4 regions of the Paenibacillus sp. QJM3NY_38 genome follow, and region 4 is predicted to be linked to each of the others. Evidence: riboswitches for the same ligand, from Rfam matches in the RefSeq annotation. Region 4 holds a riboswitch; each other region holds the start of a gene.

Region 1 (2,199 bases), 640 kb from region 4:
GAATGACCTTAATCGCTTCATCTACATAAGGGATGCTGTCGGCCCCGTTTGGCGTTCTCGGTATCACTTGAATGCTCAAAAGTGTATTCGCCATGTAAACTCATCCTTTCGTGCAAGCTATATTGATGGAAGAGAGCAGCCTGCTGCAAAGGCCGTCTCTCTTCTTTTTAAATAGAAATAACCTTATGGCTGCTCCGGTAAAAAATCATTGGTGAATGCGCGGTCCGCATCAAGTTCCTTCTCCAGCAGCTTGCGCTCAAACATCCAGTCGGCATATCCTGACCATACTTCGGCTTTCTGCTCGCCCCAGCGGGATGCATCATCCTGATAACGGGGGCTCAGCCATTTCTGGCTGGCGAGAACCAGTTCGGCATCCAAGTCAGGAACCGCCTTCGTAAGCAGAGCTGCCGCATCTTCAGGATGTTGAATCGCATAGTCGTATCCTTTTGAAGTCGCCCGCATGAACGCTTTGATAAGCTCAGGGTCCTCCTGGATCAGCTTCTCGTTCGTCACGATTACCGGTGTGTAATAATCAAGCTGCTCGGAGTAGTCCTTCACATAAATCATGTCAAGCGGCTCATTGCGAAGCTCGGCTTCAATCCCCGTCCAAGCATAGAAGATCCAGGCAAAATCAATGTCGCGTTTGACGGCCGTAAAATAATCGGCATCGCCCATATTGACCATATTCACCTTGCTGACATCGGCGCCATCGATCTCCATGATGGATTTCATGACGGCTTCCTCCACAGGTGAGCCCCAGCCGCCATAGGATTTTCCTTCAAAATCGCCTGCCTTCACGATGCCTTTGTCCTTGGGGGCGGCAAAGCCGGACGTATTATGCTGAATGATTGCTGCAATGGAAACGAGCGGCAATCCTTGCGTTCTGGCCAGCGTTACGCCTTCCTGATAACTGATGCCAAACGGCACGTTTCCGGATGCGACCAGCGTATCCGTTCCGCCTGCTCCCGGCTGGACGATCTGGACATTAAGCCCTTCTTCCTCATAATACCCAAGCTCCTTCGCTGCATACAGGCCGGTGTGATTCGTATTGGCGGACCAATCGAGCATCAGCTGCACGTCACGGAGTTTCCCGGAAGTCTGACTGCCTTCACCTTCGGCACCTGTCTTCTTGTTCTGTTCGCTTGTACCGCATCCGGACGCGAACATAAGCAGGACGCAAGCGAGAAGCAGCGGAATCCATCTTCCCTTCTTCATCGTTTCTTCTCTCCTTTAAGTTCTCTTTCTATTACCTCGCAACTCCACAAAAAAAACGCCCTGATGATATCAGGACGCATGACGGCGTAAGTGTATACCACGGCAAATAAATAGCTGCCGCAAACATGGGCTTCCTACGCTGGCATTACCCAGATCAGGTGTAAGGGTCAGTATCATATCGGATACACTCTCAGCCGGCCATATCCCAGCTCCCCCGGTATTTATGAAGTTTCGATCATTACATCCGCTATTATAGTCCTAACACACCAGACCTGTCTAGTTCGAAGAGGTACGAACGGGGCAGGTCTTTGCTTAGAACACTTATGCAAGGGGAAACATTAATTGATCCTATGAACCTTTCACGAGATAAAGTATTTGAATAAGGCTTCTACGTAGAGGTTAGCGCTGGAAGAACTCAATCCATTCCCCTTCGGGACCATGTACGAAGAAATAACGGAAACCATTCGGGAGCGTCACGATTTCCTCGTCCAAGTGAGGAACGTCAAGTCCTTGAACCCGGGCATATTCCTCTTCAATGTTGTCCGTGCTGACTGCAAAATGATGAACGGTGCCCTCGGCTGGCAGCGTGTCGCTGTATCCCTGAATAAGCTCGACTTCCGTCTCGTTGCTGCCATTAAACCCGAGGAACGCCAGCTGGATGACGCCATTCGTATGGGTCAGGCGATTCTTTAGTTCTAGTCCGACTACGGATGTATAGAAGGCGATTGTAGCTTCTAGGTCCCGGACAACAATACCGACATGATCTAAGCGTTTCTGTGACATGGTTCAACACCCTTTCCGATCTATATGAGATATGACTGAAATGTTATCACATAATCCCTATACGTCAAGTGGGAGTTGTGTTCATGCAGGGGCTGATAAAGATGATTTTTCTTTCATTTCCTCATCTTTACTTTTGGATGGGTAAAAAGTATCATGAGAAATAGAAAGATTAATTCAAAAGACCTAACATATGAAAGTGAT
Region 2 (2,199 bases), 2.5 Mb from region 4:
GCTGCTTACGTTCATGGCTCCGACCTTCACGACGGCAACTTCGCCGAACTCATGCGCAATATAGGTAATGAGGCGCTCATTACGGCTGAGCACATGCCGGATATGGGTCATCGCAAAATCGTTCACGGGGTAAACGCGTCCCTTTAAATGCTCGCTTTCCGCCTGAACACCGGTTACAGGGGAATGAATGCGATGATAGTCGGTTGGGCTTAAATACAATACAAATGCATAACCGTTGATGTAGTTTTCCATTCTCGGTGATTTGGCGAGCAGCTCGCTCAGGGTATAATCCTGTCCCTTGACGCTCAGAATGGTGCCGGCGTTGACGGCGCACATCGCCGATATCGTGGCATCGACGGGGCTTACCATGGCATCGGCGGTGTCGTCTATGGCGCGCAGGCCTATTTTTAACCGGCGGGAAAAGAATTCGTTCAGTGAGCGGTATTCGTGGATTTCTTTCTCCGCTTCATGCGCCGGAATTTGATAAATTCGTATGAATGCAGGTATTAGATGACGGCTCAGCCGGCTGTGGGAACAATGCCCCATGATTCGGGACAGCCACTTGCGGGAGGACAGCTCAGTCATCAGACGCAGCAATTGTTTAGCCATGTCATTCTCCTTTGTGCATAGGTGTCAGCAATAAACGTTGGTGGAAAAGCCAATCACTCTGATATTGACATAGAATGAGCTGGAAATCAATAAATAGCCATTTTTGAAAAAAGGTTCTTGCTAATTGGAGAACGAATGTGTATTTTAAGATTAACATGAAACCGAATAGGGAATACGGGGGCTTGAGTGAATCAGGCTGAGATTGCAGCTGTTATCCGCTGTTGACCGTTAATCTGAACTGGGTAATGCCAGCGTAGAGAATATCCGACCCTGCCTACATAGGGCCTATTTTTCCGTCTGCGCGTTTTTCCAGACGGTTTTTTGTTGTGCTTACACAAAAATAGAGGTGGAGAGGGGAATGTGTGGTTATGGGAACATCTATGCAAGAGAAGTTGGGGGTTCAGCCCCGAAAAGGGCTGCGGTTAAGCGATATTTTGGTGACGGTGCTGGTATCGCTGGTGCTTGGCGTCATTTATCACTTCTGGGGTTCGGTTTACAATCTGTTAAAACCGCTGTTCTTTGAAGCGGATGAGTTGTTATACGGAATGTGGTTCGCTGCAGCCACGCTTGCTTACTTGCTAATCCGTAAGCCGGGAGTGGCCATCATTGCGGAAGTGGCGGCTGCCCACGTGGAAGTGCTGTTTGGCAGCGGCTGGGGATTGACTCTGCTACTGTATGGCCTCATTCAAGGACTTGGGGCAGAATTGGTATTCGCGGCGTTCCGTTATCGGAGCACCTCGGCGTGGACGCTGGCGATTGCCGGAGCAGGCGCAGCCATCGGATCGATGATCATGGACTTCTATTACAGCTATACCGATGACCTGCAGACGTGGATGTTCCTGGCCAAATACGGTATGCGGGTACTCAGCGGTGCCGTCATTGCAGGCCTGCTCATGCTCTTGCTGGCCAAAGCCTTGGACCGCACGGGCGTCACATCCCTGCTGCGTCCTGCGTCGAAGAAGGATTACGAAGCACTGGATGATCCGCGCCATGTCTAATGCCACGGTTAGCCTGGTTCCGGCTCAGTCCGCTGAGATGGTTCCGGAACCGGCGGTCTATGTGGAGGGATTGCGTCTGAAGTATCCGGGCGAGGAGCGACTGATGTTCAAAGACCTCTCCTTCTCGGCTGTCCGAGGGGAGAAGGTGTTGCTGCTCGGTCCGAGCGGCTGCGGCAAATCCACGCTGCTGCAGGTGCTTAGCGGGATGATTCCCCGCGCAACGGAGGTGCCGATGAAATGCGAGTCGCAGCTGGTTCCGCGCTCTTGGGGGTATGTATTTCAAGATCCGGATACCCAGTTCTGCATGCCGTACGTGGATGAAGAGCTGGCTTTCGTACTGGAAAATCTAAGTGTCCCCCGTGATGAGATGAAGGAGCGGATGCAAGCGGCGCTCCGCGAGGTGGGGCTTGATCTTGAGGAGCTTCATATGCCGATCGGGCATCTGTCCCAAGGCATGAAGCAAAGGTTAGCGCTGGCTTCGGCTCTGCTGCTGGAGCCGGAGGTGCTGTTCCTTGACGAGCCATCTGCCTTGCTCGACCCGGAAGGAAGGGAGCAAATCTGGTCCGCGGTGAAGGCCGTATCGGATGGGCGG
Region 3 (2,199 bases), 3.5 Mb from region 4:
CGGGATTAGCAAAGAATCCGTTATCTCGGACGAGCGTATTCAGGAAATCGTAAACGAAGCGGTTAAGTATACTCCGTCTTCTTTCAACTCCCAAAGTGCACGCGTCGTTGTATTGCTTGGCGAACAGCATGATAAACTGTGGGACATGACGGAAGGCATTCTGAAGGAAGTTGTTGGTGATGAAGAAGCATTCAAATCCACTGCCGACAAAATGGCTTCATTCCGCGCTGGTTACGGTACGGTACTGTTCTTCGAGGACAACAACGTCATTGCCGGGCTGCAACAAAACTTTGCCGCTTATGCCGACAACTTCCCGGTATGGTCCAACCAATCCAACGGCATGCTGCAATTTGTAGTATGGACATCCCTTGAAGCAGAAGGTCTGGGCGCATCCCTGCAGCACTACAACCCGCTGATCGACGAAAAAGTAAAAGCCGAATGGAACATCCCGGAAAGCTGGAAGCTGATTGCTCAAATGCCTTTCGGTAAGCCGGTTGCTGAACCAGGCGAAAAAGAATTTGCACCGCTTGAAGATCGCGTGAAAGTATATAACTAATCAAACAGATGAAAAAAGCCGCCTCCCTAAGTTCCTGCAACTGGGACAGGCGGTTTTTATAATGGGCAAAGATTGAAAAACCGATGGCAAAACGATACAATTACACAGGTAAGAACCCTCGAACTTCTACCGATAACATGAAGTTCCGGGGCAAATCTTGTGGTTAACCAACTACATAAGATGTTGGCTGTACTAGGGGTGCCATGTGCTGAGAGACGGCGGGCTGCCGTTAACCCTTATCACCCGATCTAGGTCATACTAGCGTGGGGAAGTGTAGCATTTATGTTTATTTCCTTTCGTAGGCATAACTGCACCTTCTTCACGGGGTGCGGTTTTTTTGGCGTGGACTTATATAATGAGGAGGAAATGACAATGAATGAGCTTGTTTGCGGAACCAGCCGGATCGTGGGATGCCGGTTTTCGGTATTTCCCATGACAGACCGGTTTGTGGAGGTCATCCTGGGCGCGCTGCAATCTGTGGATACGGGGAAGGTGTGGATTCAGACAGACGATGTGAGCACTTGTATTCGTGGACGTGCAGAGCATGTCTTTGATGTTACAAGGGCGATATTCGCCTATGCTGCGGCTAGTGGCGTGCACACTGTTTTTAATGGCACTTATTCCATCGGCTGCCCCGGAGATACGGACGCCGATGTATATATGACTGAGGATTCGACCCGCTTAAACAACGACATCGGAGAACATGCGGATATGGAGACTGCCTGCCAATTCGCTCTTTACCCCATGGGTACGGATAACTATATGGAGGTCATCTACGCTGAGGTAAATCGTGCGAAGGCAGCCGGTACATTCGCCGGAGGCGTTCATTACGCCAGCCGGTTGGACGGGTCCTTATCCCGGGTGTTCGGGTCACTTGAAGAGGCGTTTTTGCATGCGATCCAATCCGACAGCAGTCATCTGGTCATGACAGCGGTTGTGTCTGCCCACAGCCCATCGGTCAAAGCCGCATCGAATTGAGTTCGATTGAGGCAGACAAAAGCCCGGCATGCGCCGGGCTTTTCTGTCACTACTGCCAAGAATCTTGACGGTTTAAACCCAAGCACTCAAGATGATTACGAGCAGGATAAAGAGAACCAAAATAATTCCTACTGAATTGCCATATTCACCGCCGCCATATACTCCGCTCATGAAGATCCCCTCCTGGATTTAAAGTATGACGTGATGTAATCACACTATTATAGTATTTCCCGCGCCTTGCTAGCGTCACGGCTAATGTACCTCTCTTTATCTATTGGCAACGATATTTTATTCCTCATAACCGATGAGAAGTTTCCCTCCGTACGGACGGAGCATTTCCTCGGTAAATGCCATTAGAACAGAAGGATCATCTTGGCGATACATCGCCGCGAGCGCTGCTTCCAATCGCTCTCCTAAGATTGTGTCAAAGCGGTTAAACAGGCGGAACAGCGTTTTCCCTTCACCCGTCCACTCCCGGTTCACCCTAAGTACAAAATCACAGAGAATCGCAGCTATTTTGTGCACCGTAAACCATTTTTCGCCATCGCTTCGGGGACTCTTCAAGTCCAGCATGTACTCGGTTAGCACATAACGGTAATCGTTAATATCGGTTATCGACAGGGGCAGAGGTCCGTAATCCAAATCGCTTTGGGCTTCCGCCCGCA
Region 4 (2,199 bases):
CTGCCGCACCTTTGTTAAAAGCGCCGAAACCTCTTTTTCCCATGTATGCATATGAATCAGCCTCTCTTCGCTATATTGGAATTTATGAGCTTGTAGACTTCGTTCTTTACAGCACGGCAGCCTCCAACGGCACCGGCCATTCCTCCTGCTTATAAGCCATATCCCAAAACATATACTCCAGCTGGCAGCTCAGCATAAAATGCTCCTTCATCCGTTCTCGCTCGGCTGCCGTCGCACGCTCCGCCCATTCATCGACACGGCTGCAGAACTTGGCTGTCGCGTCTTCCCCCCGGTTGCCGTAGAAATAAATCCAATCGTAGAACGGATGGGATTCATCCGGCTTCACTTCATCCAGCAGCTTACGGCCAATCTCCAGGTAGGTCCACGGGCAAGGCAGCAGTACGGCCATAATCTCGCCCAAACTGCCCTCATGCGCCACCGTGAGCATATGACGGATATAGTGATGCGCGGACGGAGCCAGCGGATAGCCTTGAAGCTCTTCGTAGGTCACCCCGGCGGCTGCACAAAAATTCTGATGCGGATGCACCTCGCTATGCAGGATGAATGAAATCTGTTCATTAAAGGTCGCGATCTCTTCCCGGCTGGTCGATTTAGATATGGCGATGCCGTAAATTCGCATGTAGGCATTCAAATACTCAAAATCCTGCTTCACATAGTGGATCAGTTGTTTCCGCTCCAGTTTCCCCTCGGCAATACCTTTTACAAAGGGATGGTCGAAGATTGCTTGAAAAATGCCTCCCGCCTGCTGACGGAGCTCTTGCGTAAAACTCATTTTTGTCCCCACCTCCAACATTATTGAAGAGCAGGAAGTCCATAAGACACGACTTTCCAGGCAACGCTAAAAAGCCGCCCCGAAAACTGGAGCGGCTTCGTCAACAAGCCCGAGTGCGCCAAAAACGCACCAAGACCTTATATACGAAGGCTCCACTTTCCTACGCTAGTACGAACTAGATCAGGTTCAAAGGGTCCAAGATACGCTCTTGTCTCAGCCGCTAACGGCTCCCCTAGTGGACTTCCTATTCTTTTGTCTAATACTGTACATAGGTTTGTAGATGCTGTCAAACGTTAACGGTTCGCGGACAGAACCCCATGTGCGAAATCTTCCGTGATCGGTGGATCATGATGTTGTACGGTGGCAGAGGTCTTTCGCGAATAAAAAACGCCGGCTACCCGACACTTGTTTCAGAAACACTGACGCTGGGTTGTCATGTATTCCCCAACATAATGAGTACATAAACGTTATTCAAATAAATGAAGTTTAAAGGAGCGAGCTTATTTATGACGAACCCATCAAAAGCGGTTAAACCCATTCCGGATGGCTACACCTCCGTGACACCATGGATTATCTCAAGAAACTCCGCAGCGCTGATTGAATTCCTGGAGCAGGCTTTTCAAGCCGAAGAGTTAGCCCGCGTCTATGTTGGCGATAGTGTCATCGGCCATGCCGAGGTGCGAATCGGAGATTCCGTAGTGATGATGTTTGATGCAAAGCCGGAATGGCCGGATAGCCCGGCGTACCTCCGCTTATATGTTGAGGATTGCGATGCTGCTTACCAGCAAGCGCTCGCCGCAGGAGCCGTCTCGGTGACGGAGCCAACGAGTTTGTTCTTCGGCGACCGGGTGGGACGGGTACGGGACCCGTTCGGCAACTTATGGTGGATTCAGACGCGAATGGAGGACCTGACGCCCGAGGAGATGGAACGACGCGCCCAGGACCCGGATTACATGAAGGCAATGACCTATGTGGCCGGAGCGGAAATCGTGGTGAAGATTTCGTAACAAGGTGAAGTGAAGCAAAAGCGTTATTTCAGGGAGAACATCATGGGTGGTTCGGTTCCAAGGGGTATGCTTGGATGGCTGTCGATTATAATCGATGTAGGGACCGGGTAACTCAGAGTAGCTATGGTTTAGAGGTAGAAACCGAGGGAACACAGAGTATGTAGCTGAGGCTACTGCTGGGCATGGTGCTACCTGCTACTATTGGTGCGACTGCTGGGATTGATGCTACTGCTGGGATTGGAGTTACTGCTGGGCTTGGTGCGACTGCTGGGATTGAGGCTACTGCTGGGGCTTGGTGCGACTGCTGGGATTGAGGCTACTGCTGGGATTGGTGCGACTGCTTGAGGCTACTGCTGGGCTTGATGCGACTGCTGGGATTGAGGCTACTGCTGGGCTTGG

What was found. A riboswitch is a leader RNA that binds a small molecule or an ion and turns the genes downstream of it on or off. The one in region 4 is predicted to bind thiamine pyrophosphate.
Region 1: linked by a shared signal. The riboswitch ahead of AC0VZ8_RS03105 (ABC transporter substrate-binding protein) and the one ahead of tenA (thiaminase II) in region 4 are both predicted to bind thiamine pyrophosphate.
Region 2: linked by a shared signal. The riboswitch ahead of AC0VZ8_RS28475 (ECF transporter S component) and the one ahead of tenA (thiaminase II) in region 4 are both predicted to bind thiamine pyrophosphate.
Region 3: linked by a shared signal. The riboswitch ahead of AC0VZ8_RS22150 (YkoF family thiamine/hydroxymethylpyrimidine-binding protein) and the one ahead of tenA (thiaminase II) in region 4 are both predicted to bind thiamine pyrophosphate.

What each region holds. Positions count from the first base shown of each region.
Region 1 covers NZ_CM149665.1:700,691-702,889, forward strand. The annotation lists gene AC0VZ8_RS03100 (MTH1187 family thiamine-binding protein) at 1-94, opposite strand, end outside; gene AC0VZ8_RS03105 (ABC transporter substrate-binding protein) at 184-1,215, opposite strand; TPP riboswitch at 1,330-1,441, opposite strand; gene AC0VZ8_RS03110 (VOC family protein) at 1,615-1,998, opposite strand.
Region 2 covers NZ_CM149665.1:6,147,541-6,149,739, reverse strand. The annotation lists gene asd (archaetidylserine decarboxylase) at 1-609, opposite strand, end outside; TPP riboswitch at 774-886, shown strand; gene AC0VZ8_RS28475 (ECF transporter S component) at 978-1,607, shown strand; gene AC0VZ8_RS28470 (ABC transporter ATP-binding protein) at 1,600-2,199, shown strand, end outside.
Region 3 covers NZ_CM149665.1:4,814,325-4,816,523, forward strand. The annotation lists gene AC0VZ8_RS22145 (nitroreductase family protein) at 1-556, shown strand, start outside; TPP riboswitch at 741-843, shown strand; gene AC0VZ8_RS22150 (YkoF family thiamine/hydroxymethylpyrimidine-binding protein) at 929-1,534, shown strand; gene AC0VZ8_RS22155 (YjcZ family sporulation protein) at 1,607-1,705, opposite strand; gene AC0VZ8_RS22160 (nucleotidyltransferase domain-containing protein) at 1,823-2,199, opposite strand, start outside.
Region 4 covers NZ_CM149665.1:1,344,984-1,347,182, reverse strand. The annotation lists gene thiM (hydroxyethylthiazole kinase) at 1-51, opposite strand, end outside; gene tenA (thiaminase II) at 107-793, opposite strand; TPP riboswitch at 934-1,037, opposite strand; gene AC0VZ8_RS05905 (VOC family protein) at 1,300-1,800, shown strand.